Regions from separate parts of the Dysgonomonas sp. GY75 genome, predicted to be linked through region 1. Evidence: riboswitches for the same ligand, from Rfam matches in the RefSeq annotation. Region 1 holds a riboswitch; the other holds the start of a gene.
The links. Region 1 has a riboswitch for thiamine pyrophosphate ahead of IR083_RS05950 (TonB-dependent receptor). Riboswitches for the same ligand answer to the same signal wherever they lie in the genome.

Region 1 (16,314 bases):
ATGATACTGCGATTATGTATTTTTCGCTGTCCGGATCAGGCTTATAATTCAAGATTTCTTCCCGCGCAGGTTTATTATGAAACGGGACATTGCTATGTATCACATGTATTTTAGCTGCCTCTATCCCTAATGTATCTACAATCTCATTTTTAGAAAACTCACTTACAGTGAGTACCGCGTGCGCTTTTTTGCCTATGCGGGGCATCATAAAATGATAAAAACGGTAGTAATTCTTCGAAAACCATTCGGGGTAACGCTCATGCGATACATCGTGGATTGTCATTATCTGGTTATTATAAGATAATGGGCCACAACCTGTAAAGCTGACAAGCAACGGATTACCTATACTTTTCAGATAACGGGGCAATGAGATTTGTTCCCACAAATGAGTCTTCAGCGAACCGCACTTTATCGTTTTGAAGCTGAACTTGTAATCGGGATGTATTTCCTGAGGGATAGCTACATGGAAATCCACACCCATATCATGCAATTTATTGCATATTTCAAATGCGTAACGATGAACGCCTGTTGGCTTTTGTGTAAGATATCGTCCGTTGACTACAAACATATAAACTTTAAGTAATAGAAATTATTTTTATACATTTTAGAATACAACTACTTCTTGTTGTTATACATACCAAAGTGAAAACAGGCCTGCACCCTTATTTTGGCAACCAGTCTTTATTTTTTTCAATAAATACATCCACAAGACTATCCACCCGGTGTCTCATCACATCCACATTCGAAGAATTGATTTCAAACTCAGGATTAAACATATTCATCATTATAGTATCACCCAAAGCGGGACTAAAATGGGTAACATCCCCATAATAGTTCAGGTCTGTGATTTCAGTCCTGTCGAGAAAAGAAACTACCCTTACATTATCGTACTTCTCTACCATACGGGTAAACTTAGCCGCAAAACCGAGAAACTGGTTATAATAATTATGCCTGCGCGTATGATACCAATACAAGGCCGAATAGGACGGGAACATAAATGTGTAATTCACATCCTTGTGTTTATCTATTTCCAGATTGGTAATAAAGGAAGTCAGGCTCCTATCCATCCGCCCCTCCATATCTTCCACATGCTGGTATAATACGCTGTTTCCTGCCAGATAATAGTTTTTTACAAATTCGGCACTATAAGTTTTTGCATAACTTTCGGTACCTATCTGATCGAGATCTGTTTTCATTTTATATACATCGGGCAGATTCCCATCCTTTATCTTAAAATATAACTCTAGCCCCAGATCGACAGGAATATATTGTATCAGAGCCTCGTAGCTATACAAGTATTGCAGCTTGTTCATAAAGCCGTCTGCGTACAGGTAGCCCGGATAACGGGATACAACCCCGGCCTGATTGAAAAAAGGCATATCGACATTGATTATAATATTCTTCACATTTCTCTCCTGTACTATTGAATACAACAGTTCCATTTCTGCCAGATTCATACCTCCGGAAGACAGTTTTACAGGTTTCATCCCTTCATTTGCATTACGCAAAGTAGAGATATTGAAACTCTGTACCATCGATGAACCTATAAGTGCCGTATTGTATTCATAATTCTTCGCCAACCCTCCATTTACAAAACGGGGATTCAATATATAACGAGATTTAGGATTTACCCTGAATTGAAGGAATGGGTCTACTATATAGCAAGTCAGCCCGATTATGAACAGCACTAAAACTGGTGATATCGCAAATGCTGTCAGAAAGCTCTTAGATGTATATTTCTTACCTGATATATCCATAATCTGCTAAAAATTGAAATAGATAAAAGCACCCACTTTCGAAAAATGAATTACAGCTATTGAAAACAGAACGGCCGACAATATAGCTATTTTCGGCTTCGGTTTGAATTCATTATACAAATCGATGCTGTTTTTCGGGAACAGGAATACAAAATAAGACACTATCAAAAGAATTCCGATTACAAATATCGACTGGATAATATCCGGATAAGCCAATGTGGTATTGAACGCCAGATGTGATATTCGGTCAAACGAAATTACATCCGGAATATACATCGTCTTCAGCATTATCAGAGCATCGCTCACTGTCCATGAACGGAAGAGCACCAGTGCCGAACTCACAAACAGGAAAGTAAGGAAAATCCTTATCAAGTCAGGTATTTTTTCCAGTTGCTTGTCAAATATCTTCTCAAATACACGGACAAGCCCGTGTAACGAACCCCATAGTACAAACGTCCATGCAGCTCCATGCCAAAGCCCGCTGACGAAGAACACCGCAAAAAGGTTGAAACAGGTACGGGCATATCCTTTCCTGTTACCTCCGAGCGGAATATAAATAAGGACAAACAAAGATCGCCCCAGTGTAATATGCCATCGTTTCCAGAACTCGGTAATACTTTTCGACTTATATGGTGAATAAAAATTCACAGGCAGGTTTATATTAAACATTTTACCCAAGCCTATTGCCATATCGGAATAACCGCTAAAGTCGAAGAATAGTTGGAATGTATAGGCCAGAGAACCGAGCCATGCACTGGCGAAAGTCAGGTGATTGGGATCAAAAAAAGCATTCCCCGAGAAAATACTCAACGTATCGGCTACAACAGCTTTTTTAAAAAGGCCGATAATAAATATAAAAAGCCCTTGTGCAAAATTATCTATATTGAAGAACCTATTCTTATCATCCTGATATTGAGCCATTACATCCTGAGAAAAGACGATAGGCCCTGCTACCAATTGAGGAAAAAAGGTGATAAAAAGAACATAATCCAATACTCCGGGCACTTTTTCCTGCCTCTTATTCACGCTTATCAGGTATGCTATCTGCTGGAAGGTAAAGAAGCTGATCCCTAATGGCAATATGATCTGTTTGAGAACAAAATCAGTATCAAACAAAGTATTGATATTATCCAGAAAGAAATTATAGTATTTGTAATATCCCAGTAAACAAACATTGAACAGAACTCCGGTAACAAAACAGACCTTTCTAAAAAGAGGCTTCACGGCATTCTGCACCCCTGTTGCCATTATGTAATTGACAGATATGGAAATAAGGATAAGCCATACATAAGAAATATGGTTGTACCCGTAAAATACTAATGATGCGAATATAAGAAGTAAATGCTGTATCTTCCGGGATACATAACGTGACATGCCGAAATAAAGAATCAATACTGCCGGCAAAAAGACAAGAGTGAATATATATGTGGAAAATATCATAAATAAGAAAAATCGCTTACTCTATAATTTTGTATGTTTTTTTACTGTACCAGCTACGTTTTACAAAACACTTGCTCAGTCCTATCCAGAAATTCATTTTAAAGCGGCTCCAAGCCTTATTTCCGGATTTCACCTGCGGAAAATAATCCGTATCGGCCAGAATATTAAAATAACGTTTCTTTTGCTCCATCCCACCTTTCAAGAACTCGATATGATGAGTCACTGTTCTGGATTTTGGGAATACATAAAAACGTCCTTCTTTTATATTGGGTACATATGGATAGCTGTATCGAATATAGCTGGGTACATGCACCGGCATATTTTCTCTTATCCATATAAATCTAACATTTGTATCTCGTAAAAAGTTTGTGATATGACATTCCGGAAAAAGCTCAAAATCAAATATTCCGGGGTTATCTTTTATATATTTCGTTTCTATAATTGCAAAGTCTGTCGCCAAGGCATAATACTTATCATACCAGTCGGCGCTGGCCCATACCGCATCAGTCTTCTCCGACAGCAATTTCGTATATTTAGACTGGATGCTATCCCCATAAACCCATGTATCGGCCTCCAGTATCAGCGTATATTTACAATCCTCGGGGATATACTTCGCCCCTTCCATCAGCAGTTGGGAGTTACCTTTCCTGTGCCCTGCGTTTTCTTCGAGTATTACCAGCTTATCTATATGAGGAATAGATTCGGGTAAAATATTGTATCCGTTTTTCTTCCCGTTACTTACAACTATAATATAATAATCATTCTCTTTCCATGTATCGGAAATAATCTGAAGATTATATTTCAAATCCTCGATTCTATCATAAACACGTATAAGAACAGCCAGCTTCATTCTGTTTATTTTGTGTGCCAGGTTTCCAATCCTTTTTTAGTAAAAGAATACTGCTGTACTCTTCCCCCAAGGCTCTCCAAGGCCTTAGACACTGCAAACCGTGTATTACCCGGACAATAGAAAAAGACATAACCACCTCCGCCTGCACCGGATATCTTTCCGCCCGACGAACCGGCGTTTATAGCCGTATTATATATCTCTTCAAACAATGGGGTCGATATACCATCTGCCATCTCCTTCTTATATGTCCACCCACGATGCAGAATATGTCCTATTTCGTCAAGATTATTTTTAAGAACGGCCTCTTTTATCTCATATGCCTGATTTTTTATCTGATGCATCGCCTCTATCGACTTTGCCTTTTGTTCTTTTACATTCTTTTGCTGTTTTTCTATTATATCACCCGAATTACGGCCTGTGTTGGTATAATAAAGCAACATATTATTTGATAATTCATTTATTGTCTCGTTACGTATCCGCAACGGGTTTACAATAACCTTATCATCAGAGTAGAACTCCATAAAATTGAATCCTCCGAATGCGGCGGCATACTGGTCCTGCTTTCCTCCGGCCTGTTTAAGGTCGGCACGTTCGATAAGATATGCCAGATACGCCAGATCATATTCGCCCAAAGGCAATGTAAGCCATTCTGCATAGGCCCCTAATATGGCGACAGCTAACGTTGAAGAAGTTCCCAGTCCCGATCCAAAAGGGACCTCCAAAGCACAAGTAAGAGTAAAAGATAGTGGTTTACATATAAAATCTTTCACTACCCTGTTGTAAATACCTTTCATCAGATCCGCCTTATCATTCAATATGGGAAGTTCCAAAGCTGAATCGAACACATATTCCTCATCATTCTGAGGTATACGAAATACAATTTTATTATCATTACGTGGCTCTATATTAGCGTATGCATACAAACTAATAGTAGCATTCAGTATGCAGCCGCCATACAGATCCGAATATGGAGAAACATCCGTTCCCCCGCCTGCTAATCCCAATCTGAAAGGCGCCTTACTTCTTACAATCATGGCCGGATTTTTTATTATTTTGTAAAATTAACTGCAAACTTATATAGATTTTCGTAATAAGCATTTACAGTCTCATATATTTTATGTTCTTTTTTATATTTATCACCTACCAATACAGTTAACATCCCCAGCTTATTACCAAACTCAATATCTGATTTGCTGTTACCTACCATTATTGATTGGGCAAAATCAACTACAGGATAATCCCGCTGGACCTGGAAAGCCATACCTACATTTGGTTTTCGGTTTATAGCCGCAGAATCCAAATCGGTACAAAAGTATATACCGGTAATACTGCCTCCGCATTTTTCTATCTCATGTAACATATGACTATGTACATGTTCCAGATCGGACAGGGACATTACATTTCGCCCCACTCCTCTTTGGTTTGTTACAATAAATATATAAGCAAAAGCCTGAGATAACAACGCTATTGCCTTTAATGAATCTTTTTCGAAGACAAACTCAGATGTGTTTTTTACATAATCACCGGGACGTTCCACATTGATTACACCATCTCTGTCTAAGAAAAGGTATTTATATTTCTTCAAATTATTCATTTTTCTTTTTCACCTCTCCTATTTCTTCGAAAAATCCACATTCGCTTTTTCGAAATCGGAAGGTATTCCTATATCTATAAAGTAGTTATCTTGCGAACAACCATATATATTTATATCGCCGATGTGCGACTCCATTATATCTTTTTCAAAAGAAAATTTTTCAGGCAAAGGTAATCTGGTAAACAGATTCTTTGCCACTATATATACACCTCCGTTAATCAACCCCTCTTTCTTGTACTGCTTTTCATTAAAACAGACAATACGCTCATTATCATCCAGTTCAACCGAACCGTATCTATCAAAGTCGGCCATTGGCTTAAGGGCAACCGACAGATCAGCTCCATGACTTCTATGGAAATCCAAAAACAGACCGGAGTCGATATCGAAAAATGTATCACCGTTTATAACGAAGGCTTCTTCTCCTTTTACTTTTCCGAATGCCAGCTTTATAGCCCCGCCTGTACCTAAAGGATATTCTTCTACTGCATATGAAATTTCGAAAGGCCTGTTTTGTGTTTCAAGCCAATTGATAACAATATCAGATTTATATCCTAATGACAATATCAGATGATCGAATTTCTCATTAGCTGCATAATCAAATAAGTATTGTAAAAATGGTTTTCCGGCAACTTCGGCCATACATTTAGGTACATCGCTCACAACAGACTGCAAACGTGTACCAAAGCCTCCTGCCAAAATAATACACTCTTTCATTATTTTTTAATTAAGGTCTCTGACCTGTTTATTCCTTTTATATATAAGAGCCACGGTTAGTTGTGACTAAATCTCTTTTTTGCTTTCAGCTACTTATGATATGGTCGATTTCCTGCTTCTTATTTTCTTTTCATTTCTGAAGCTAGCCAGGGTCCTCGTTCCTATATTACGGCTTGGTATATAGATATAGTATTTATAGAACATGAAATAAAAGAAGAACAGATATATAATCAGATTTAGATCGACCCATCCTTTCACATTCAATCCTAATGAATAGACAATTATCGCCGCCGACATCAGGTTTACGGCCCAGTCTTTAGTTAAATAAAGCCGGGTTACGAACATTGCAAAACAATAAAAATAAATAGTCCCTGGAACCCCTACCCAGAAGAGCATTCGCGAGTATCCGACATCTGTTCCAAAGAAAGACATTCTTCCGGAACCGAAAATAAGAGTATCCAAATCTTTCGGAATCAGAAACATTTCCTCCAATCCGTTAGACGAGCGGGTTTCCAGTTTACCTGTTCTTATAAAGTTTGTAAACAGCTCAAAAGCCCAATCAGAAAAATGCGGGAAATAAAACATCGCAAAAATATATCCTCCTGCCATCATAAAAATGGAAGAAATCAGAAATATCTTCGCCTGCTTTCTCTCCGATTTATTATCCCATAGGTATAAAATTCCGATGACGGCCAAGCCAACAGCAGCCCCGATAACTGTTGTACGAGCCATAAACAGACCGATATAGAAGGTAAAGACATATAGCATGGCTAATGTAATAAAACCTATACTGTTTAATTTCAGCCTCATTAGCAGATAGGAAATTACAATAAGTCCTATCCCGCTTATAACCCCTGCCCCAAAGAAGGCGATACCATACCCCATAAGCCGTTGACTTCCTCCTTCTTCCATAACATCTTCTGTATATTCGGCCTGCATCTGTATAGAAAAGAAAAAATCATGTATAGCATCGCTCTGATTCATTCCGAATGTGATCAGTGCCTGCAATCCTATAGCTGCGGCAATATACAGTAGAACTGTGTTGAATGAGGGTTTCTTATGTATCTTATATATGGAGAAAATAACCAGATATGCCGAAAAGAACCATGCGATCTGACTTCTGATATAACCAAATGTATAAGGGTCACTCATATTATTCAGCCACCCCGAAGTGTAAAATATAAAAAGCATCACAAGCAAGCCGGCTATTACATATATCACCTCCCTGAATGGAAAGTTATGATAAGTGTATAGCCCCAGCCCCAATACCCCGGATAAGAGAATAAAGGAAGACCCCCGTACGTCAAGTGCCTGCGGATATATGAAGTAAAACATCAGTATCAACGGCAAAAACATCGGTATAATCTGCTTTAGCTTGGACATATATTACCTGAATACAAATTTGTAAATAAGCGACTTTCTATATTTGAGTTTAAAAGTACACTTTGTGTAAAGAATAGCAAAATCTCTTGAGGTATAATTCTCTTCCTTATACAATGGAGACTCTTTCAACCTGCGCAGCACCTTCAATCCCAGACGCGAGTTTGCACATAACCGGAGCCAGTGAACTGATAGCATGCGTTCAAGATATGCCGCATCACAAAATGGGTTATCCCTGTTTACCCGAATTAATGAGAGCATAAACTCTTCACATTGGTCTAAATACCTGAAAGATGAATGCAGAGGTACACATTCAGCTACGGATGAATATATTTCCAGAAAATCATCGTCTGTAGGTAAGCCTAGACGGAAACAATGGATTTTAAAAACTTTTTTCTTATTATCTGTCTGTAATTCTTCATTTAATGACGACACCTGATGTTGGTGAACACGGTACAAAAGAAGAGGTTCTCCAATATTAGCAAGTTTCGTTTTATACATAGCTTTAGACCATAAAGCATAATCTTCGACATGAAGATACTCAGGCTCGAAACTCAGTCCTAATTCTGTGAACAAGCGTTTTCGGATCATTACAGCCGGATGGCAAATTCCCGATTTAAACAGCAAATATGCCCTTAATTCTTCATCTTTCAGAGGGCTGTGATGCAAATCCCGTTTACCGGCATTCTCTGTTCTGAAAGCATAAAAAAGTGTACTGACAATATCATGTTCTTTATTTCTCTCCAGGAATGCGACCTCCTTCTCTATACGGGTAGGCAAAGCTATATCATCCGCGTCCATGCGGGCGATGTATTCACCTTTACAAAGGCTGATTCCTTTATTCAGTGTTTTTATAAGTTTCAGATTTTCTTCATTTTCCACGACCGTTATCCGGGAATCTTTTTTTGCCAGTTCATGTAATATCCGGCCGGTATTGTCAGTAGAACAATCATTAATTGCTACAATCTGCAAATCGGTATATGTCTGATTCAAAATCGAGTTCATCGATTCTTCCACATACTTCTCCACATTGTAACAAGGCATCAATACCGAGACCAGAGGCTTGTTCATCTTTTATTTGCAAGGATTGCGTTAAAGACGGATTTATATCCGTCTACCATTTTTTCGATTGTAAAGTTAGCAAGATATGATTGTCTTGCATGTATTGACATGCTTTTTTTTATATTTTCATCCGAAAAGATGTATTCTATCTTTTCTGTAAAGAGATTTACATCATTATCTACAGCAAATCCATTTTTACCGTCAAGGACCTCTGTTATACCTCCTACGGCCGAAGCAACCACCGGAACTCCGAAAGCCAATGCCTCTAACAGGGACATGGGTAATCCTTCATAGTTGGACGGCAGTATAAACAAATCTGCATATTTCAGGTAGGAGCATGCCAGATGTGCCTCACCCAAGCAAAAGACATTGGAAGGAACGTCATTCATATCTGTTTTATTTCCAATCCACACAAAGGCATATTGCGGCATTTGTTTCGCTATATCAAGGAAAAGGTCAAATTTCTTTTGTTTTGAGATACGGGATATGCACATTACTATTTTAGAATAGGATGATTTCAATCTGTCCAGTTCTGTCGTAATCCGGTCCTTTATTTCAATTTGCTCCAGATACTGGTCCGTAACGCCATTGTATATACATTCTACATTCTTATAGATACCTTCCTCACGCATACTATCTACGTCGTATTGGCTGACCCCTATTATTCGATATACACTGTTTTTGAGAAAACGTTCGACAACCAAAAAACGATTAAACGCTTTCCGTATCGAGTCAAATCCATGAACCGTATATACTGTTTTTTTACGACTGAAGACAATACGTCCCAATACACCCATCTTCGAGGAATGAAGATGTATTACATCGGGATTATATTTGAATCTATAATAATAAAGTTTGAAGAGCAGACTTATATCTCTTATCGATACCTCTTTGCGATGATTGTTTAATTTTATTTTTGTAAAATTATTTCCTAAAGCGTTCCACGCTTCACCATCTCCTCCATATAAAACAAATAGTTCGTGTTCGGAACTCAAAGTTTTAACCAGATTTGCCACAATCGTCTGCGCTCCCCCATATTCTGAAACTGTTATGATCTGGAAAATCTTCATTTAATGCTTTGCCTACAATTTTGAATTGTAAAGATAATAGGAATAATCTATTATTGAGAAAAATATGACTTTTATATATTTTCTTTAGTTTATTTTAAAATCCTTAATTATCTGACAATCATCTTTCGCCAATTGATATATCCAAAAATAGAAACGATAAAGAAGATGAAAAATAATATACCGGACATAATATCTTGTTGTACGAATAATAATATGCCTGATACAGCATTCGCAGGTATTACGAGCAACCACTGCTCGGCCCACTTACGGGAGATCATCCACAACGCGACAATATTGAGCGATGTGGTAAGGGCATCCCCGATAGTAACAAAGGACGGGTTGTGGCTAAATTGTATCAGAATAAGATAAATCAACAACGAAATAATTATCACTCCTAAGATAATGGGAATAATAAATCGTTTCCCGACATGGGTAATAATCTCCGCTCCCGAATCTTTGTCCCTGTTACGCATGATCCATACTATCCATCCATAGACTGAGGCCAGAAAAAAATAGATATAAATCCCCATACTGGCATACAAGCCCGTCTTATAGAATATATAGATATAGAATGCAGCCATAACGATACTTGCCGCCCACATCCATACATTTGCCTTGTATTCCAGATATAGGAAAACCAGCCCTATAATTGCGCCGGTTATGCTTACCCAGTTATTTTCTACAAAAGAAAGAATTATATCCATCGTTATTTTCCAAAATTAGCGGAGCATCTCGGTATGGCTATGAGATACTCCGCCGTTATTATTACATTTCTATCAGAAACGGTATCTTATTTTTCCCAGCAGGTTCGCTCCTGCCTGAGGATATAATCCACGGTCAACCGATTCGCTTCCATCTTTGAAACGGGCGGTATATACCCATGCGTTCGCACTATATTTGATACTTGCCAGATTATTGATAAAGAACTGAAGGTCAAATTTACCAATTTTAGGGGCATCCAGTGTATATGAAGCCACCATATCGGTTACAAAATAATCGGATAAACGATTATCGGCGTTCGAAGTGTTATCATAATACATACGACCAACATATTTATTGATAAAAGACAGCGTAAAATCTTCTTTCTCGAATGGTTTGAATGTAACGCCGAGGCTACCTACCGTATTCGGAGAGAATGAAATATCGGTTGATTTATGGAATTCCGAAACTTGTCCTACCTGATTCCAGTCATTCTGATTATCATACAGATCGTAATAAACCGTATAATTCTTTATCTTATTACGGCTCAATGTCAGGTTCCCATCCAAACGCAACCATTCGGTAGGGGTATAAGCCAATGATAATTCTATGCCTGTACGATAACTGTCAGGTACATTTTCCTGCAACTTATAACCGATATCATTCAGCTTTCCGGTTTGCACCAACTGGTCTTTATAGTCCATATAGTAAAAATTGGCACTGAACGAAACTATCGAATTAGCATACTTATAACCTAACTCATAATCATATAACCTTTCGGGAGCAATACTTCGCGAACCTCCGCCTTTCAGTGATTCTTTCAGGTCAGCCCGTAATGGTTCCCTATTTGAAATGCCGAATGATCCGTAGATCTCATTATAGTTACTGAACCGGAACGAAAGACCTCCTTTCGGATTTATAAAATTATAATAATTCTTATTGGTCAAATCCATCAGATCATCATCCAATCCATTCATGCGATAATCTATATACCTTTCTTGTACCTCTGCGAATAGCGACAAGTTATCTACCGGGCGGTATTCCATTTTAAGAAAGGCGTTCATGTCCTGTTTCACGGCTGTATTCCGATTCCAGTTATACCCTTCCGGGATATCCTCATTATGCTTTACCCACAATAGTCTACCATAATGCGATCCATCATAGTAGCTGTACATTGCTCCGGCCGTAATGCCCAGCTTACCCGCTTTATAATCCAGATTGAAACCGCCTACATAGAAGTCATTTTGCATCAGTTTACGCAATGTAAGATCCGAACTCTCATAAGTCGTCCCTCCTACAATTTGTTTTCCTAGTCCGTAATCTGCAAAAGCCTCATCCACTTTATAATTCTCGTAATAGCCGTAACCATTATTATAACTCAGGTTTACATTCAGAGTCAGCCTGTTTGTCAGATAACGGGTATAAATCAACTGCCCGATATTAGAATAATAATTATCCGTTTCATTATCATAATATTGGGTTCTGCCATTATCATCTTTATATTTTCCGGCAGGATTGTAGCGTCTGTTAATTTTTAGCGTATCAGGGCTTATACCTTCCCATGTAATACCCGTATGCTGAATACCATTCATATAAATAAGACGAATCAGTTGTTTATCGGAATAGTGTGACAACGCCGCATATATATTCTTATGGTCTACCTTTCCGTTGCGGATATATCCGTCACTCCTGATATACGAATAGCGGGCATCGAGCGACAGTCCGCTTTTCATGATACCTGTTCCGGCTGCGCCTGTCAGCAATAAAGTATTGTATTGCCCATAGGCAGATGACAGGTCGGCATAGGCTTTATTTCCCTTTCCTCCGGCTGTCTGCATAGAGATACTGGCTCCAAAAGAGGCCGTGCCGTTTGTCGATGTGCCCACTCCCCGCTGCACCTGCATGCTTTGCAATGAGTTAGACAAGTCCGGCAGATTAACCCAATATACCTCCTGGCTTTCCGGATTATTTAGCGGCATACCGTTCAATGTCACATTTATACGGCTCGCATCCGTACCTCTGATACGAAGCGCCGTGTTTCCTACGGCTGTTCCGCCTTCGGTATATGAGACTACCGATGGTAAGGATTGTAATATAAAAGGAATGTTCTTTGCGGCATTGTCCTTTTTAATTTCCACTTCTCCCAAATCTGAATACGAGATAGGTGCTCCCCGGCTTACCCGGGTGGCAGATACGACAACCTCCTCCAGTTTTATGAGTTTAAGGCTATCCGCCTGTTGTTGTGAATAAACAGCTCCTGCTCCAGTTATTACAAAAGCAGCAAAAGCTAAAAATACCTTTTTCATTTACATACTAAATTTTTATAAGCATAAGACAATCACTCTTGTTTCATACTTTGACGTTAAACAAAAAAGGGGTTTAATAAGATGATTTCCCGGAATTTAAGAATATGCACGTGCGCAATAGCATCTTCTTTCCCTACGCCGGCATTACCCGGATCAGGTTTAATGGGTGTGATCTCAGCCTGTAATTTTAAGGCACCCCTAAGATTTCGAGACAAAGATAATTAAACCATTTTAATAAATAAGTGTTTACCTATTATAAAATTTTTCTATAACTAGGATTTCCAATGTTACAAAACGGGATTTTCCTAGTCATATATAGTATTAGATAAAATTAAGTACCTTTGTAACATAAAACTTAAAAAACATGAAGAAGAATATTTTTATTGCGGTTCTATTTTCTATTGTAGCGTTGGTTTCTTTCTCGTCATGTGAAAGCGATGATGACTATCTAGTTAGAAGTGGATTGTACTGCGATTTTTTATCAACATCAAATAATAAAGGTTATTTTGCCAGTAATGGTGGAGGAAGTTATTCGTTCCGCGATCTACCTGATTTAGGCTATGGCGATATTATAGGCATGGAATATAGGGGTACTACTCTTACAATTACAGGAGATATACGAGAAGGAGATGTTATCCGGGATCTATACATCAGTGTTCAGGGCGTAGGTGATTTCCTTTATGCCTCTGACATAGAAGTATATAAAGACTATGAAAAGATTGTATTTAACACTTCTAACGATCGTGAATTTTATAATTTTATGAATGATGTTATGTACAAATTTTATAGAGATGGACGGATCAATATTGTTGTGGATGGATATATTACAAACTATCAAGGAGTAGGTATCGGAAATGTAGAAATGGAAATATATCTGGATAGCTCACTTGATGTTACCGTTCGAAGATAATCCAACATGTCCGGTTTCATTCAATCTGACTATCTCTCCGAAATACAACAAATAGATAGCTCCGACCTATCATTAAGAAATAAATATATCCGTCTGAAACGGATACTTGAGAGAGGCTGCAAGGATATCACCGCCGGTGAATCTTTGCAGTTTCCCTCTTTATTCTCCCGCCTTGTCTTTATCAGTCAAAAATATGAATTGCCAAAATCATTGGAATGGCAGTTGCAGAATATACGCATAAAAGCATCTTTCCTGCAGCAAAACAATAAGAACCTGGTATCTCCCGGCCAGTATCAGCAAGCAAAGGAAGGTCTGGAAAATTTCCTTTTATATATAGAAGGCGAAAAACAGGATTTCAACTATGTGGAAGATACTGTTTTCGATTATGAACCTGTGCCGCACGATTTATCCAACAAGATACGTGTACAGGTATTGGAAATAGATACCGAAAACGAACTTCTTATATGCCAGTCCGAAAGCCTTATCGGAAAGAGTTTAATAGTGAGATACAACGTCTCTCCGGTTAATAATATATTCAATGAAACCATTGAACGCCTTTGGATTGGCGCGCAGCTCAACCTGATCGATGTAAAAACAGACGATGCGGGAGTCTATATTCCTAAAATGTTTGTACTCGAACCCGATTATCTGATAGATGCTTCGGCAATGGCAGAGTGCTTTCAATCATATGGCAGTTCATATCTGCACTATTTCCGCCGTAAATTCGAACCCAATGCAAACACTCATTACATACTATTGGGGAATCTTGCCAACTTCTTTTTGGATGAACTCATTTATGCCGGGGATGCCGATAGCCTGTCATTCGAAGAAATATTCATGAAATCATTCCGTTCCATGCCATTCGAATATGCAGCATGTAAAGAAATTAGCGATAACGGTGCTTTCAAAGAGTTTATGGTCAAAGCCCGGAGCCAGTTCGAAAACATAAAACGTGTAGTGTTGAACGATATGCCTGCAAACGGATTCGATGCGTCATCCTGTACGCTTGAGCCATCTTTCTTTTGTGAGAAATACGGGTTTCAGGGTCGGCTCGATTTACTTCAGCTATCAAATGACGAAACGGGTATAGATCGCATAATCGAACTGAAATCGGGGAAACCTCCTTATCCTCGCGAAGACGTGACCAAAATAGCGCCCAATCATGAGACACAAACGGCTATCTATCGCCTGATGATACAAAGTGTATTCGAGAAGGATGCACGACATATATATCCTACTATTCTTTATTCCTCGGCTGAAAATGCAGGAGAGAACATTCGCTTTGCCGCGATCTACCAGCAACTGGAAAAAGAAATTATAAATGTGCGGAATCTCATTGTAGCTACCGAGCATGATTTATATATCGGCGATACGCAACATGCAGAGAAAGTGTTCCGAAATCTTTTTAATCTGGATAATTACAGACGTGTCCCCCAGTTTTTTATAGACAAGTTGGCAGAGTTAGAAAAAGTAATAGATAAGGCTACTCCATTAGAGAGGATATATTTCTATCGCTATATCAGGTTCATCACCAGAGAGCTATATCTTCAAAAGACTGGGGACGAAGGCTATAATACATCCATGAGTGTATCCGCCTTATGGAATACTTCTTTTGAAGAACGGCAAGACTCTCTAGACCTCATTGCCAATCTTGAAATAGAAGATATCGACGATTCCGGCCGGGATATGATTATCCGCTTCAGCAGGGACAAAGATGAGTGTGTCAATTTCCGTGAAGGAGAAATATGTATTCTTTACCCCCGCCACAAAAGTGAAGAATCAGTACTGACAAATCAGATATTGAAAGGTACTGTAGTAGAGATCTCTTCATATCATGTAGTCTTGAGATTCAGATATAAACAACGAAACCGCAACTTCTTCTCCCGATACAAATACTGGGCTGTGGAACATGACAAGCTAGACCATAGTTATAACGCCATGTACAAGAGCCTGTATGCCTTTCTGTCCGCTCCCAATGACAAAAAAGAGTTATTACTTGGCTTGCGGGAACCGCTCTCATCCACCCTGTATGAATTAACGACGGATGCCACAAAAGAGGCAAAACAGAAGAACATCATAGATAAAGCGTTGGCTGCGGAAGATTATTTTCTGATTGTAGGACCTCCGGGAACCGGCAAAACATCTATTTTTGCCCGGCAACTGATAGAATGCTTATATGCCTTGAAAAATACAAATATCCTTGTAATAGCATATACCAATCGCGCTGTGGATGAATTATGCGCCTCCATCTGTCAGGCATTTAGCGAAAATGAAGACGAGTGTGACAAATATATCCGTATAGGTTCGGAACTCTCGTGCGGTGAAGGTTACCGTCATCGCCTGCTGCAAAATATCTCCCATCAGGCCGACAGTAGAAAAGAGTTGCTCCAAACCATAGATAATACTCGTATTTTTGTTGGTACCCTTGCGTCTATTACCGGGAAGCCAGAACTATTCGACTTGAAAAGGTTTAATATTGCTATCATAGACGAGGCATCTCAAATACTGGAACCACAGATTATCGGACTTCTA
Region 2 (16,314 bases), on a different contig from region 1:
TCAAATTATCTCCGCATTTATAAAAATTCCCTCGTGCTTTAACTCCACGAAATGTCTCCAATCCGGATTGCCAATAAGCAGAAACCGGGACAACGATTAACACATTCCATTTAAAATCGCCCTGTCTTCTTCCAATAGGCTCTGTACCCAGGCTTGGATATCGTTTTATAGAAGACAAGAGAGCCGGAGATGCATGCTCCGAATTCGCCTTATTCTCTCTGTAACCCAAGAGTACCTTACCGATACAAGATACTTCCAGATTATAATAATGGAGAGAGTCCCCGAATGACATAAAAAACTCAACACATGAATCTTTCCAGACAGGGCCGTTATCTTCACTCGCTTCTGCCAGAATTTCATTTTCTTCCACAAAGAATTGAAGGAACAAATGTGTTCCGTTATGGGCTATCTTGAAGGCCACTTCGGGCCGGGAAGGATAAAGTTCCGGCCAGTTTACACAGGCAACTTCATTCTTCTGCACTTCATGCATATACTCTATTACACTTGTGTAATTATTGGCATCAGCTACATCGATCATGGGAACTAACAGCATGCTATATTCAATTTAGGTTTTTAAATATCGGACTTTTTATAAACTTTTATTTATCTGCTCAATATAGCCTAATATTTCATCTGCCCCCAATCTATGCTCAGCAGATGAATAAAATATAGGAGGAATTTCTTCCCATGTTTCTTTCAGGGTATCGGTATATGCTTCCATATTCTTTTTCAATGCGCCTTTACTCAACTTATCTATCTTGGTGAACACAATCACAAATGGCACACCTTCTTCACCCAGCCAGTTCATAAATTCAATATCTATCTGTTGCGGCTCATGGCGGCAATCCAACAATAGGAACAAACAGGTTAGCTCTGCCCTGTTTATGATATAGCTGTCAATAATCTTCCTTATTTGGTCACGTCCTTCCTTTCCTCGTTGAGCATAACCATATCCTGGCAAATCGACCAGATACCATTCATCATTGATTATAAAATGATTTATCAATTGTGTTTTCCCCGGCTTGGAGGAAGTCATGGCCAGTCCCTTTCTGTTTGTCAGCATATTAATAAGTGAAGATTTGCCGACATTAGACCTTCCGATAAATGCATATTCGGGCTTTCCGTCCTGCGGACATTTACGGTAATCGGTATTACTTACTACAAACTGAGCGTCTCTTATAATCATTTTCAATTTCTTCGTTTACGAATTTAAATACTCTTCTCTTTTCTTTTTAGAAAGCTTGCTTATCACTTCATCTACGGAATGTCTTATCTGTTCTTTTATGACCTCATCAGGCACATCGCTATCCAGAGTGACCAGATTCCATGTAAGCGTTTTAAAATCAGTTTCGCCAACTCCCGCATACCTTTCTCTGAGCCTGGCTGACTTTTCCGGATCGCATTTCAAGTTTACCCTGAACACTCCATCCTTCGGTTCCAACGGAATATAAGCAAACATCTTTTCCATTACTTTAAAAACTAAAACATTGTGTTTCAGAAAAGGCAATGACTCCGTGCTACCTTTCACAGACATGCAATAGTTTCTAAGTTCTTCAATATTCATAGGCTTACTTTTTGAACCCTTATGCAAAAATAGTCTAAAAATATGAATATCTTTGTTTTCTGAACATAACATCTTATATATTATTTTAACATAAAACATAAAGGATTATGACGGCAAAAAAAGTCATTATAACAATCGTGGCCATCATTATAGCTGGCTTTCTCATATTCGGATATGTCTGGTATTTTGTTCCATTCAGCGATTCAGGCGTTAAGGCCGGCATATTGAATAATGTAAAACACAAAGGGGTTATCTTCAAAACCTATGAAGGAGAACTTATCCAGTCCGGATTCGGCCAGGGCATGCAAGGTCTCCAGTCAAATGAATTTAAATTTTCGATAGACGATAAAGATTTGGCTATAAAACTGATGGGCATGAGTGGTCAGAACGTAAAACTCCACTATAAAGAATATTACGGCAGACTGCCCTGGCGCGGCTACTCTAAATTTGTTGTCGACAGCATCGTCTCAGTAGACCCTGTAATACCCAATAAGACAGATGAAATTCCTCCACTTGTAGCACAGTAATTTATGATCAGAGACGTAACCCCGGATGATGCAAAGAGAATTGCAGAAATATATAATTACTATATAAAAGAAACCATCATAACATTCGAATACGATCCGGTAAGTGAAGAGGATATAAAGGAACGCATAAAAAAGGTAACAGGTAAAAATTTCCCGTATTTCGTTTATGAGCAAGACGGCATCGTTATCGGCTATGCATATCTTAACAACTGGAGGGAGCGGGTCGCATATGATATAACTCTGGAAACCAGCGTATATCTCGATCTCAAAGCAACCGGAAGCGGAATTGGAAGTATTCTTTATCAGGAATTGATAATCAGGGCGCAGAAGATAAACATCCATTCTCTGATAGGTGTCATATCCCTGCCAAACCCCGAGAGTCAGAAACTGCACCGTAAATTCGACTTCGAGCTTATAGGTAATTTTAAGGAATCGGGAGTAAAATTTGACAGGCTAATCGATGTGGAATTCTGGCAACTGATGCTATAAGCGTTTGCGCAGATTATTTACAGGATAAATAACAGCAAGAAGGCCAATCATACTTACAGTGACAAATATGAGCAAAACATCCAACAGCTCCACCACTACCGGATAAGCATCCATAACAAATGTCCCCGGCGTAGAGCCAAGTTGTAACAATCCGAAATACTGCTGCAACAGACATATTATAAGACCCAATACTATCCCTGCAATAGTACCCACGAAAGTTATCAGACCGCCTTCGAACAGAAAAACTTTCAATATAAGTTTATTATCAGCTCCTAAATTTTTAAGAATCCTGATATCTTCATTCTTTTCTATTATAAGTATCGTCAACGAACCTACGATATTAAAAACCGCAATCACCAGTATTATAGCCAGAATAAGGAAAGTGACCCATTTTTCTATACTCACCATACGAAACAGATCCTCCTGCTGTTCAAAACGGTTTTTAACAAGGTAATTCTCGCCTAAAACAGATTTTATCTTCGCCTGAACCTTATCTACTTCCGCTGCATCTTTCAGCTTTATATCGATAGAAGACACTTCGGTTTCATATCTTAACAGTTCGCGCGCAAGATCTATGGATACAATCATCATCTGATCGTCATATTTTGCCTGATTCAGGGCAAACACTCCGCTTATAAATACATCGGAACGGTCGAAGGCTGTAGATGGATTAGCCGGATTAACCCTTACATTTCTTTTAGGCACATAAACCTCTACCGGATTGACAAAGTTGGCACGCACACCGAGAAACATTGCCAGACCTGCTCCGACAACCCCATTGTCTATATGCCATTCCTGCAATGAATCAGCACCAGAAGCCTCAACGGCACCGGAAGTATCCTCCCTTAATAGAAAACGGCCGTCTATAATCAGCTTATCGATATCGGCAAGGTTTTCAAATTTCTTCGATACCCCCTTTAGTATGATAGGCTCCTGACGATCGCCATTTTTCAACAGGGCGTTCTCTTCAAGTGATTCGGATATAAATGCTATTTCAGCTATCTTTTTTACTTCCTCCATTTGAGGATTGTTAGGATCAAACACCTTTCCACTTGCAGGTGTTATCTGTAATTCGGGATCAAATGCGCTGAATGTTTGGGAAACAACTCCGGTGAACCCGTTAAATACAGAAAGCACACAAACCAAAGCAGCTGTAGCCAAAGCTATCCCAAACACCGATATCATGGATATGACATTGATGGCATTATGCGACTTCTTGGCAAAAAGATAGCGCCGGGCTATATGGAGCGAAAGGTTCAAGGTTTATTCTTCTGTCTTATTATCTTTTCCAAGCAGTTTATCTATATTATCCAGATAATCGAGCGAATCGTCAAGATAAAAGCTCAATTCGGGAATCACGCGCAACTGTTTGCCAACCTTCTGGCCTAAATCGAAACGCAAAGCCTTTACATTGGTTTTGATATTATCGAGGAGTTCCTTCCCTTGCTCGGACGGAAAAATACTCAAATACACCTTTGCCAATCCCAAATCGGGACTAACACGCACGGTACTCACAGAAACGAGCACACCTCGCATCTGCTGTGTCTGTTTCCTAAATATTTCACTTAATTCCTTTTGGATAAGGCGGTTTATTTTTTGTTGTCTGGTAGTATCCATATTATATATTTTGGGTACAAAGGTAATACTTTTCAGTTAACAGTAATCAGTTAACAATGGTTATCCTTTATGCTGTAAAGATAAAATACCAACCTGCTATTTTTTCCATATCAGAGTCAATCCGTCCCTTACAGGCAATATCACTTTCTCCACCCTGTCATCTTTAGCAAGCATATCATTAAAAGCCTGTATTCCGATAGTCTGTTTATCTGAGGGTTTCGGTGTATCCAACACATGTCCGTCCCACAAAGTATTATCCGCGATAATCAGCCCTCCGGGACGTACTTTATCGTAGATGAGATTGTAATATTCTATATAGTGACGCTTATTGGCATCGATAAATACCATATCGAATATGCGGTCTATTTTAGGTATAATCTCCATAGCATCGCCTATATGCAGATGTATCTTATCTTTCAGTTTCGTTTTATGAAGATATTTCATGATGAAATCTTCCAGTTCGTCGTTTACCTCTATGGTATGAATCTCTGCATCATCGGCTGCGCCCTCAGCCAGACAAAGAGTCGCATAAGCTGTGTATGTTCCTATTTCCAGTATATATTTCGGCTGCGTCATCCGGCAAAACATATTCAACATCCTGCCTTGCAAATGCCCCGACAGCATACGTGGCTTCAGTAGGTTTACATGTGCATCCCGGTTGAGTTGCTTTAACAAATCCCCTTCATCATCTATATGGGAAAGAATATAATTTTCTATGGCTTCGTTTTTGTCTAATGACATTGTTTATTACGATAAATTGAATAAGCTAAGTAACAGAAAGTATTTAATGCAACATCACTTAACCGTAACCGGCTATTGTTGTTGCAGATAAAAAGTACTAAACAGGTCTGCGACCTTAATACAGGCTAAAGATAATCATTTCGCAATTATTTTTAGAAAACAACGATATTTTCCGATATATTTCTTAATTTTAAGACATTGCACCTTAAAATTTATAGAATTATGAGCAGAGTGATAGATAAAAAATCGGCGCCTCATTATTTCTGGGGCGACAAATGTAGTAGTTGGATTCTCATGAACAGAGATTCCTTATCAGTGAAAATCGAAACCATGCCCGCCGGAACACGGGAGACTTTGCACTTCCATACCTCCTCACGGCAATTCTTCTTTGTACTGAAAGGTCCGGCAATATTTTATGTAGAAGGTAAAAAAGTAAGCGTAAAAGATCAGCAAGGTATACTGATAGAACCTATGATGAAACATTATATTGCAAATGAAACATCCGAGCCTATCGACTTCCTGTTAGTGTCTCAGCCAGACAATGACACAACGAACGACCGAACCGATCTCGAATAAAAACATAAAAAAAGGATGCCTCATTAAGCATCCTTTTTTATTCCGGATACTCCATTCATAATCAGAAAACTACCTCTGGTACAAACCGCCTCATACCCCTTCCTGATAATAGCATGTATATCATGAAAATAACTTACTGACTATTGAACTTATCATCCACGGCATTTGTTAATTTTATATATATTATTTGTTAATCATAAAAACAACTAACATGAAATCAAAACTATCTGCTACACTGCTGGCGATTGCCATTTCATTTATTTATCCACTTCCAACAGAATCATGTACCGGTATAACTTTGAAAAGCAAGGGAGGAACCACCATTGTTGCACGCACTATAGAATGGGGTGGAAGTAATCTGAACAGCCAGTATGTTATTGTACCCAGAGGGTATACCAAACAATCATATATCGCCGGAGGAATTGGCGGCATGTCTTTTACGTCCCGTTATGGATATGTGGGACTGGCTGTGGAACAAAAGGATTTTGTAGCCGAAGGCTTAAATGAAATGGGACTTTCGGCCGGACTATTCTATTTTCCAAATTACGGAAAGTATGAAAACTATGATACTGCAAAAAAAGAAAAGAGCATAGCTGACCTACAACTCGTATCCTGGCTGCTAGGTGAATGTAAAACAGTAGACGAAGTAAAAGAAGCGGTAAAAAAAGTATGCATTATGAGTATTGACCCACGAGCCTCAACTATCCACTGGAGATTTACCGATACATCGGGGCGTCAACTTGTACTTGAAGTTATAAATGGTACCCCCCTGTTTTACGAGAATAAGCTGGGAGTCCTTACAAATTCTCCGGGTTTCGAATGGCATATGACGAATCTCAATAATTATGTTAACCTATTTACGGGTACAGCACCTACAAAACAACTGGGGAACACAGAATTAGTATCTTTTGGTGCAGGAAGCGGCTTTCTGGGTATACCCGGAGATATAACGTCTCCATCCCGGTTTGTCCGTGCGGCTTTTTATCAGACTTCAGCACCACAACAAGAGAGCCCTCTGGCAACTGTTCTTCAGTGTTTTCAGATATTAAATAATTTTGATATACCGATAGGAATAGAGTTTCCAATAGGAGAAGTGCCCTCCGATATACCTAGCGCTACACAATGGACTTCAGCTACCGACATGGAGCACCGCATTATTTACTTCCGCACTATGTATAACAGTGCTATCAGAAGTATCGACCTGAACACTATTGATTTTTCCAATATCCAATATAAAGCAGTGCCAATGGATATCATAATGCAACAACCTGTAGATGTAATAAATATAAATTAGAAAACGAATATAAAATAAAAAAGGATGCTTATCTAAGCATCCTTTTTCTATTTTCGTAAAGTGATAAATCAAAACTTATTTTCATAACGTATCACTTACAACTCTTACACCTTAGTCTACAGGTACCTCAAAAGCATCACCTGCATCTACTACACGGCCAACGCCATTGATTTCAAGGAAAGATGTTCCTTTGCCTTCTCCGAATGAACCACTAAGGTAAGCAACCTGATCGTCTTTCTTAACCAGCCCTTTGTCTAGCATAGAGTTAAGAGCCTTCAGGAAATATTGCTTATGCTGGTGAGTTGTAAATCCTGTCGATTCCTGATAACTTGCCTGTATTCCGTAGCATACTGAAAGTTGACGGGCAACTTCGTTACTACAGCAAACAGCATAAACAGGACACTTACTGCGGAATGCTGCAATTGTACGAGCTGTACGCCCAGTATAGCTATCTGTGATAATAGCAGCCAGACCCAGTTGAGTTGCAGCTTTCACAGCTTGTTTTGCAAGGAATGATGTAGTATCATATTCCTCATCTTTAAACGGAACAGGAATAACTTTTTCGTCCAGTTTAGATTGCTCTGTAGTAGCACAAATCTGTGCCATTGTACGAACAGCTTCCAATGGATATTTACCGTAAGCTGTTTCACCACTCAACATCACAGCATCAGTTCCGTAGTATACCGCATTCGCGATATCTGTTACTTCGGCGCGTGTAGGACGTGGATTCTCGATCATTGTGTGCAACATCTGAGTTGCTACGATAACCGGTTTCTTGTATTCGATAGACTTACGGATAAGCAAACGCTGGATTGCCGGAATTTTTTCCTGTGGTACTTCAATACCAAGGTCTCCACGCGCAACCATCACACCGTATGCTGTTTCGAAAATTTCGTCGATATTGTCAACACCTTCCTGATTTTCGATTTTAGCGATAATCTTGATAGGGCTGTTATATTCGTCAAGGATTTTCTGTACATCCAAAACGTCTTGTTTGTTTCTTACGAATGAGTGAGCGATGAAATCCGCTTTATTTTCGATCGCGATCTCGATACTTCTTTTATCTTTTGCTGTGATAGAAGGAAGATTTACGCTAACACCCGGTATGTTTACACTCTTACGGTTACCGATAGTTCCATCATTCTGGATTTCGCATAGCAGGTAATCAGCTGTTTTGTCAATAACTTTCATTGCAGTTTCACCATCATCAACGAGAAGCGTGCTACCTACAGGCACATCCTGTACGATACTTGGATAAGAAACACCAATTTGCTCTTGTGTGGAAAGGAAATTCAAATCTCCGACAACTTTAACTTTATCGCCTGTTTTTACAATGATTTTTTCTCCTGACGCATTTTTAGCTGTACGTATTTCCGGACCTTTAGTATCCATCATGATACCAATGTAAGGAGATACTGCGCGTACATTTGTCATTACTTGAATAAAGCCTTCTTCTGTCATGTGGGCTGAATTCATTCTAACAACGTTGATTCCTGCGTCATACAACGACTTGATGAAATCAACATCACAACGCATGTCTGAAATTGTAGCTACAATTTTCGTTTTCTTCTGAGTCATAAATGCAATTTAATTAATGTATATAGTTCTTTTTTTATTCTAATCTTCTCAGGCCTTTTTTGTCTTTCGAAAAAAGTCTATTGCAAGTTCGTATGAAAATAGCCCCAAGCCGACTACTGATCCTTTGCATGCTGCCGCAATCATTGATTTGTGCCGGAATTCTTCCCGTGTGTGGATATTGGATATATGCACCTCCACGACTGGCGTATTCACAGCTTTGATAGCATCATGAAGGGCAACAGATGTATGCGTATAGGCTCCTGCATTTAAGACGATTCCATCAAATGAAAAACCCATCTCATGTATTTTATCAATCAGCGCTCCTTCGTGATTAGATTGGAAATATGATAGTTCGCAGTCCGTATAGGTTTGTTGCAACTGGGAGAAGTATGTTTCGAAAGAAGTATTCCCGTAAACATCCGGTTCCCTTTTACCCAACAAATTCAAATTTGGCCCGTTTATTATCAGTATCTTCATTTTTATCAGCTATTTAGCGCCGAATTCAGCTATTTTGTTTGTTTAGAGGACAAAAGTACTACTTTTCTTTGAAAGAAGTAACTAATATTTTACAATTAATGTAAATTAATGAACGTTTTTAATAGTGGAAGCAGTAGTAAAATTTATTTTGATTATACTGCCTCACCCAAAACATCTGATACGATTGGATATTAATTCAAATCATTCAGTGCCTGTATTATATCAGCCTGCAAATCTGAGATATCTTCCAATCCGACAGACAGACGCATCAGATTATCTTCTATTCCCATCACTACTTTCAGTTCAGGCGAAAATGTCCCATAGATTGTGGACTCGGGATGAATTATCAATGTTTTATTATCAAACAAGTTTGTTGCACGACGGATAACCTGTAGCCTGTCCATAAATTTATAGCACGCCTTTTTGCTCTCCAGGCTGAAAGTGAGCATAGCGCCGGGATTACCACGAAATAGCGTATCTGATATTTTTTTATAAGGAGAGCTTTCCAATTTTGGATAACCCACTTTTACAACTTCTTTCCGGCTAGCAAGGAATTGTGCCAGTTCGTATGCCGAAGCAGACATTCTTTCGTAACGCAACTGCAACGATTCCATTCCCAACGCCTGCAAGTAAGAAGCCTCGGGATCCATAGCCGCACCTATATTACGTGCAATCTCACGTTTCAGTTTGAATGAGAACTGCGATGTTCCGTCTTGACGGGCTACTGTAGCCAATCGCTTATTCTCTGCCCAATTGAAAGTACCATAGTCGAGAATAGCACCACCAATTGTAGTTGCACCGCCTGATATATATTTCGTAGTCGATACCACTTCGATATCCACTCCGGCTTTGCGGGCATCGAAACCACACCACGGAATGATAGTAGTATCTACAATCATCGGCACATTACCCACCTTCAACACCTTCGATATTTCGGGCAGATTGGCTATTTCCAAATGGGGATTTGTTATCAATTCACAGAAGAAAGCACAGGTATTTTCATCAATCGCCGAGGCTATTTCTTCAATATTATCTGTATTCACAAAACGCACTTCAACTCCGAAAGCCGCAAGCGTAAACTTAAACAACGAAAAAGTATTTCCAAACAGGTGTGGAGAAGTCACAATATTGCTTCCCGCATAAGCTATTGTAAGAAATGTATTGGATATAGCTGCCATACCGGAAGCTACCACCATTACATTTTCAGCACCCGATGCTGCCTTTATTTTACGTTCAAAATTCTCAACCGAAGGGTTCGTTATCCGGGTATAGGTATGGGATGCCACCTCCTCTTTATACTGGAATGCGGCGGCAATACTTTCCGAATCGGAAAATTCGAAGGCTGCATTACGGTATATAGGCATCGCTATAGCACCGTGTACATCCTGTTTATTAAACTTTTCGCTGATAATGCGGGTAGAAAATTTCTTGTTTTGAGAGTCGTTTTGAGCCATCAGTTTATGACATTTGAAAATTAAAGTTCAAAGGTAAAAAAGACTTATGGAATATTCATTACAATGTGATGAAATATAATCCTAAATACCATAAATATGGCAGACACTTTCTATTCCCAGAAATCGAAGAAATGATGCACAGGGCCGTGCCCCTTCCCTATTTCATATCCGGCACCGATAGTGATAGCTTTATTCATATAATCTTTAGCCTGTCTTATAGCATCGTTAAGAGGCAGTCTATGTGCGAGATACGCAGCTATGGCAGAAGAGAATGTACAACCCGTCCCATGCGTATTTTTTGTATGGATACGTTGCGAACTCAGTTCTATTATTTCATCGGTTTCGGCGTTATAGAATACATCGGTCAGTTTATCCTCGGTCAGATGTCCTGCTTTCAGCAGTACGGATACTTTGTTCCCAAACGAAAGATCTTTAATAACTTTTGGCAACTCCTCCTGACTTCGAATCTTTTTGCCCAACAATATCTCGGCTTCGGGAATATTCGGGGTTATAACCCTGACAAAAGGGATGAGCTCGCTTTTCAATGTTTCAATCGCCTCATCCTGCAAGAGTTTATCACCGGATGTGGCAACCATCACAGGGTCGAGGACAATGTTCTTTATATTATATCGTGACAACGTATCCTTTACAGCCAGTATAAGCTCCGAAGAATGGAGCATTCCGATCTTTATCGCATCGGCGCCGATATCATCCAACACCGATTTTATCTGTCCCGATACAAACGGAACGGGGATAGGATGCACATCCGTTACACCTATTGTATTTTCATCTACTACGGCCACAATGACCGTTGCTCCGTAGCAACCGCAGGCCGAAAAAGTTTTCAGGTCGGCCTGTATCCCTGCTCCCCCGCTGGGATCACTTCCCGCAATGGTAAGTGCTGTTTTATAGTGTTTCATATTTTAATTGAAAGTTGAAAGTTGAGAATTGAAAACGGAATACAATAACTTTCAATTTTCCATTCTCAACTTTCCATTATATACTATACCGCCCATTTTTCCAATCGCCATGCGCTATCCCAGAATATCCATTCCATTCTGGAACACATGACATATGCATCGGTCATCGCCTGCTGTTGTTGCAGGGTACATTTATCTGCAAGTTCGTCGCAAATGGAAATGGCAGTTTTTACCGACAGTTCGAATTCTTCGCCGCCATATGTATTTATCCATTCCTGATAAGGGTTTTCACCTGTTACCTGATGTTCGAGAATATAATCTCCCACCTCTTTGTAAATCCAGAAGCAAGGCAATACAGCCGCAGCAATTACCTCCACAGGAGCGCTTGCCAGTTGCCTCAAAAGAAATGAAGTATATAATAAACAACCCGGAGATGGTTCAGGTTTGGATGTGGAAGATATTTTACTGACAAAAGTTTCGTGCAATGCTTTTTCTACCGCTATACTATCTCCGGCAAAGTGGATAAAAGCCTCTATATGCTCGGGGTTACTGAGCTTTGAAGCTATTCCGGTCAATACCTTGCCATATTCGGCAAGATATAGGGCATCCTGCTGAATGTAGAAGATGAATTTTTCCCTGTCGAGCGTACCATCTATCAATCCCTGAATAAAGGGTTGTTCCAGTATTTTATTATATATCGGTTTTGCTGCGTTCCATGCCTGTTCACTCCATTTCATAGCTATCTATTTTTTGATTTGTTTATGATTTCTTTTAGCTGACGGGCAGATTGCTGCGGATCAGGAGCCGACATAATAGCCGATACCACCGATATTCCATCTGCACCTGCCTGTATTATATCCTGCGCATTCGTCAGGTTGATTCCTCCTATTCCCACACTGGGATGTCCGGATATGCGGGTTATTTCACCTATTCCCTCCAATCCTAAAGCTGGCGCTGTGTCTGTTTTAGTCTGCGTACCGAATACAGGCGAAATGCCTATATAGTCTACATCGAGATTATTAGCATCTATCGCATCTTGAATACTTTCAACAGAAAGGCCAATAATCTTATCTTTACCAAGTAGCTTGCGGGCAACTGAGTAGGGCATATCACTTTGTCCGATGTGTAGCCCTCCGGCATCGCAGGCCAATGCAATATCGAGCCTGTCGTTTATAATAAGTGGTACATTGTAAGATTTCAGTATGGATTTCAACTTCATTGCCAGATTATAAAAATCCAGCGTAGAAGCATCCTTTTCCCTCAGTTGTACCATCGTCACCCCACCTCTCACGGCTTCCTCTACAACCGTTTCCAATGGTCGTCCAAGCGAAAGCGAACGGTCTGTAACCAGATACAGGCTCAAATCGAATGCCGCCATCTTATTTTATTTGCTTTATAGTATCCTTTATTACCGCTTCATCCAGATTGTAAAGTTCGTCCAGAAAATTAACTTGTAAACTTCCGTTTCCAGAAGACTTGTGGGCGGCAATTTCTCCGGCAATACCCATAACAGCCATACCATGCGTAGCCGCTTCCAGCATATCACCATTGACTGCAGCAAAGGCTGCAACAACTGCCGTAGCCGTGCACCCCATACCCGTCACACGTGCCATCATCGGATGGCCATTCTCTACGGTGCAGGTATTCTCTCCATTGGTAATATAATCAGTCTGCCCACTGACAACTACCACTGCGCCTGTTTGCCTTGCCAGTGCCTTAGCAGGATCGAGAGCCGAATCAGAAGAATCGGTGCTATCGACACCTTTAGTCTGTACATTCGCATTCCATAAGGCCATTATTTCGGATGCATTCCCCCTTATAATGGAAGGCTTACACTCTTCAATTATCTGTTTGCACACTTTTGTCCTGTAAGTGGTTGCCCCTGCCCCTACCGGATCGAAAACGATCGGAGTATTTTTAGCCAGAGCGGTTTTACCCGCTATTAGCATAGCTTCCACCCACTGAGGTTCAAGAGTTCCGATATTTATTACTAATGCAGATGCTATACTCGCCATTTCGGCGACTTCTTCGAGCGAATGCGCCATAACAGGGGATGCCCCAACAGCCAGCAGCCCATTGGCAGTATTGTTCATCACCACATAATTTGTGATGTTATGAATTAAAGGGGACTTGCTTCTGACAATATTTAAATCCCTCACTAAATTTTGAATATCAATCATACCCAGATAATATTAAAAATAAAAAGCCGCTTCGAATAGTACGAAACGGCTTATAGATGTATGTTTATTATAACTAAAAATCTAAAACACGACCGTTTTCCTACGATGCCCATTACAGCACATCAGGTTCAAGGGTTTAATCTCAGCTCTTTCAGGAAAAGAACACCCCTAACAGTGACATGCAAACTTAACGAAAATTATTGGAGAAACAAGTCGTATTTTGAAAGAAGTTTATCTATGTATTTTGAAGTATACTAGTTATCGGTTTACTAGTTTACAAGAAAAAGAGTTCTTTGAAATAATTAATTAGCAAATTTGAAACATCGTTCAACGAAACAAAGTGTAGTTAAAATTAGCATATTAGCAAATAAGTGAAATAGTGTAACCTTTGTTACCTTTTAACAAGTAATAAGTTTTAAGTAATGAGTACAAAGTTGAAAGAACTGTATTTATGTTTACCCTAAAGTCTCTTGTGCGATAGCCTAAGCTAACGGCTGATAGCTATCAGCTAAAAGCTGAAATATGTGTTACCTTTGTTACCTTTTATTTTTAAACACGGAGAACCAGCGGTCGGCGGAGCCAAAAAGGAGTAGCACGGAGTTTTCAGAAGAGTGACAGGATGAAAAACATGTAAAAAGTGTCAAGTTTGTCAAGTTTTAGAGTCCCATTCGTGTTAGACTAAAAATGACGAATAAACTGACATTTTGTCAAAAATATCAGATTGGCAAATATTTTGAACAAGTGTAAACAGACAATAGTTATATAAAATACAAGCAAACAGAAAAACTAAACATATGAATTTCAATAATTTTACAATCAAATCTCAGGAGGCGATACAAAAAGCCATTGAGATAACAAAAGAAAAAGGCCAACAGTCTATAGAACCGGCACACATACTTATGGGAGTAATCATGACCGGGGAGAATGTCGTGAATTTCCTCTTTCAGAAACTGGGAGCAAATCCCGGTCATTTGACGAATATATTAAGCAAGGAGATCGATTCCCTTCCGAAGGTTTCGGGAGGAGGTGAAGCGTTCCTCAGCCGCGAAAGTAATGTTGCACTGGAAAAAGCTGCCGAATATGCAAAAAAGATGGGTGATCAGTATGTTTCCCTCGAGCATATATTGTTAGGTGTATTATCAGGCAAAAGCACGGCGGCGCAGATGCTCAAAGATGCAGGTATATCCGAAAAGGAACTGCAACCGGCCATCAATGAACTACGTAAAGGCACGAATGTAACCAGCCAGACTGCCGAAGATACTTATCAGTCACTGGAAAAATATGCTATAAACCTGACTCAAAGAGCCAAGGACGGAAAGCTGGACCCCGTTATCGGCCGCGATGATGAGATACGCCGTGTGTTGCAGATACTTAGCCGCCGCACCAAGAACAATCCTATACTGATAGGCGAACCGGGTACGGGTAAAACTGCTATTGCCGAGGGGCTTGCGCATCGTATTGTACGGGGTGATGTTCCTGAAAACCTGAAAAGCAAACAGATTTATTCTCTGGATATGGGCGCGCTGATTGCAGGGGCAAAATATAAAGGCGAATTTGAAGAACGGCTGAAATCTGTAGTGAATGAAGTTACCAAGTCGGAAGGAGAGATTATCTTATTTATCGACGAGATACATACATTGGTAGGCGCAGGTAAAAGTGAGGGAGCGATGGATGCAGCTAATATCCTTAAGCCGGCATTGGCAAGAGGAGAGTTACGTTCGATAGGCGCGACTACACTTGACGAATATCAGAAATATTTTGAAAAGGACAAGGCTTTGGAACGCCGTTTTCAGACTGTAATGGTGGATGAACCGAGCGAGGCCGATGCAATCTCCATCCTGCGGGGACTGAAAGAAAAATATGAAAATCACCATAAGGTGCGTATCAAAGACGAAGCTATTATTGCTGCTGTGCAACTGTCGAGCCGCTATATATCCGACCGCTTTTTGCCCGATAAGGCTATCGACCTGATGGACGAGGCTGCGGCAAAATTGCGTATGGAAGTGGATTCCGTACCGGAAGAACTGGACGAAAAGAGCCGTCGTATCAAACAACTCGAAATCGAACGTGAAGCTATACGCCGCGAGAATGACAAGCTGAAGGAACAAGAGCTATCGAAAGAAATAAGCCGGCTGAAAGATGAGGAAAAAGACCTGAAAGCCAAATGGCAATCGGAAAGAGAAGTTATCAATAAGATCCAGCAGAATAAGATAGAGATAGAAAATACCAAATTCGAAGCGGAAAAGGCCGAGCGCGAAGGCGATTACGGAAAGGTTGCCGAACTCCGTTACGGTAAATTGAAAGAATTGGAAGATGGTATAGGCAAACTGCAAGGACAACTGCATGAAATGCAGGGAAATCAGGCAATGATAAAAGAGGAAGTCGATTCATACGATATTGCTGATGTGGTTTCCCGCTGGACAGGCATCCCTGTCAACAAGATGCTGCAAAGCGAACGGGAGAAATTACTGAACCTCGAAGTGGAATTGCACAGGCGTGTCGTGGGGCAGGATGAAGCTATTTCTGCCGTATCGAATGCGATACGCCGTAGCCGTGCAGGACTGCAAGACCCCAAACGTCCCATAGGCTCGTTTATATTTCTGGGTACGACAGGTGTCGGTAAGACCGAGCTGGCGAAAGCCCTCGCCGAATTCCTGTTCGATGACGAGAATATGATGACCCGTATCGACATGAGCGAGTATCAGGAAAAATTCAGTGCTACCCGGCTTATCGGGGCACCTCCGGGATATGTCGGTTATGACGAAGGGGGACAATTGACTGAAGCTATCCGCCGTAAGCCGTATTCGGTAGTCTTATTCGATGAAATAGAAAAGGCGCATCCCGATGTTTTCAATATCTTATTGCAGGTATTGGACGACGGACGCCTGACCGATAAT

Region 2: linked by a shared signal. The riboswitch ahead of thiM (hydroxyethylthiazole kinase) and the one ahead of IR083_RS05950 (TonB-dependent receptor) in region 1 are both predicted to bind thiamine pyrophosphate.

Annotation. Positions count from the first base shown of each region.
Region 1 is NZ_JADCLQ010000012.1:127,527-143,840, forward strand. Features, by position in the region: gene IR083_RS05895 (glycosyltransferase family 4 protein) at 1-568, opposite strand, end outside; gene IR083_RS05900 (hypothetical protein) at 663-1,757, opposite strand; gene IR083_RS05905 (MBOAT family O-acyltransferase) at 1,764-3,197, opposite strand; gene IR083_RS05910 (hypothetical protein) at 3,214-4,047, opposite strand; gene IR083_RS05915 (dehydrogenase) at 4,053-5,081, opposite strand; gene IR083_RS05920 (D-glycero-alpha-D-manno-heptose-1,7-bisphosphate 7-phosphatase) at 5,096-5,641, opposite strand; gene IR083_RS05925 (nucleotidyltransferase family protein) at 5,660-6,355, opposite strand; gene IR083_RS05930 (hypothetical protein) at 6,449-7,738, opposite strand; gene IR083_RS05935 (glycosyltransferase family 2 protein) at 7,742-8,806, opposite strand; gene IR083_RS05940 (glycosyltransferase) at 8,803-9,867, opposite strand; gene pnuC (nicotinamide riboside transporter PnuC) at 9,975-10,571, opposite strand; gene IR083_RS05950 (TonB-dependent receptor) at 10,644-12,872, opposite strand; TPP riboswitch at 12,986-13,082, opposite strand; gene IR083_RS05955 (hypothetical protein) at 13,237-13,782, shown strand; gene IR083_RS05960 (DEAD/DEAH box helicase) at 13,789-16,314, shown strand, end outside.
Region 2 is NZ_JADCLQ010000030.1:64,064-80,377, forward strand. Features, by position in the region: gene IR083_RS11325 (carbohydrate-binding family 9-like protein) at 1-553, opposite strand, end outside; gene yihA (ribosome biogenesis GTP-binding protein YihA/YsxC) at 590-1,186, opposite strand; gene IR083_RS11335 (MmcQ/YjbR family DNA-binding protein) at 1,202-1,564, opposite strand; gene IR083_RS11340 (hypothetical protein) at 1,672-2,091, shown strand; gene IR083_RS11345 (GNAT family N-acetyltransferase) at 2,095-2,580, shown strand; gene IR083_RS11350 (FtsX-like permease family protein) at 2,575-3,840, opposite strand; gene rbfA (30S ribosome-binding factor RbfA) at 3,844-4,197, opposite strand; gene IR083_RS11360 (O-methyltransferase) at 4,294-4,938, opposite strand; gene IR083_RS11365 (cupin domain-containing protein) at 5,161-5,514, shown strand; gene IR083_RS11370 (linear amide C-N hydrolase) at 5,726-6,808, shown strand; gene pyk (pyruvate kinase) at 6,920-8,386, opposite strand; gene aroQ (type II 3-dehydroquinate dehydratase) at 8,435-8,863, opposite strand; gene IR083_RS11385 (PLP-dependent transferase) at 9,055-10,317, opposite strand; gene thiD (bifunctional hydroxymethylpyrimidine kinase/phosphomethylpyrimidine kinase) at 10,428-11,237, opposite strand; gene tenA (thiaminase II) at 11,321-11,974, opposite strand; gene thiE (thiamine phosphate synthase) at 11,977-12,615, opposite strand; gene thiM (hydroxyethylthiazole kinase) at 12,617-13,417, opposite strand; TPP riboswitch at 13,498-13,597, opposite strand; gene clpB (ATP-dependent chaperone ClpB) at 14,212-16,314, shown strand, end outside.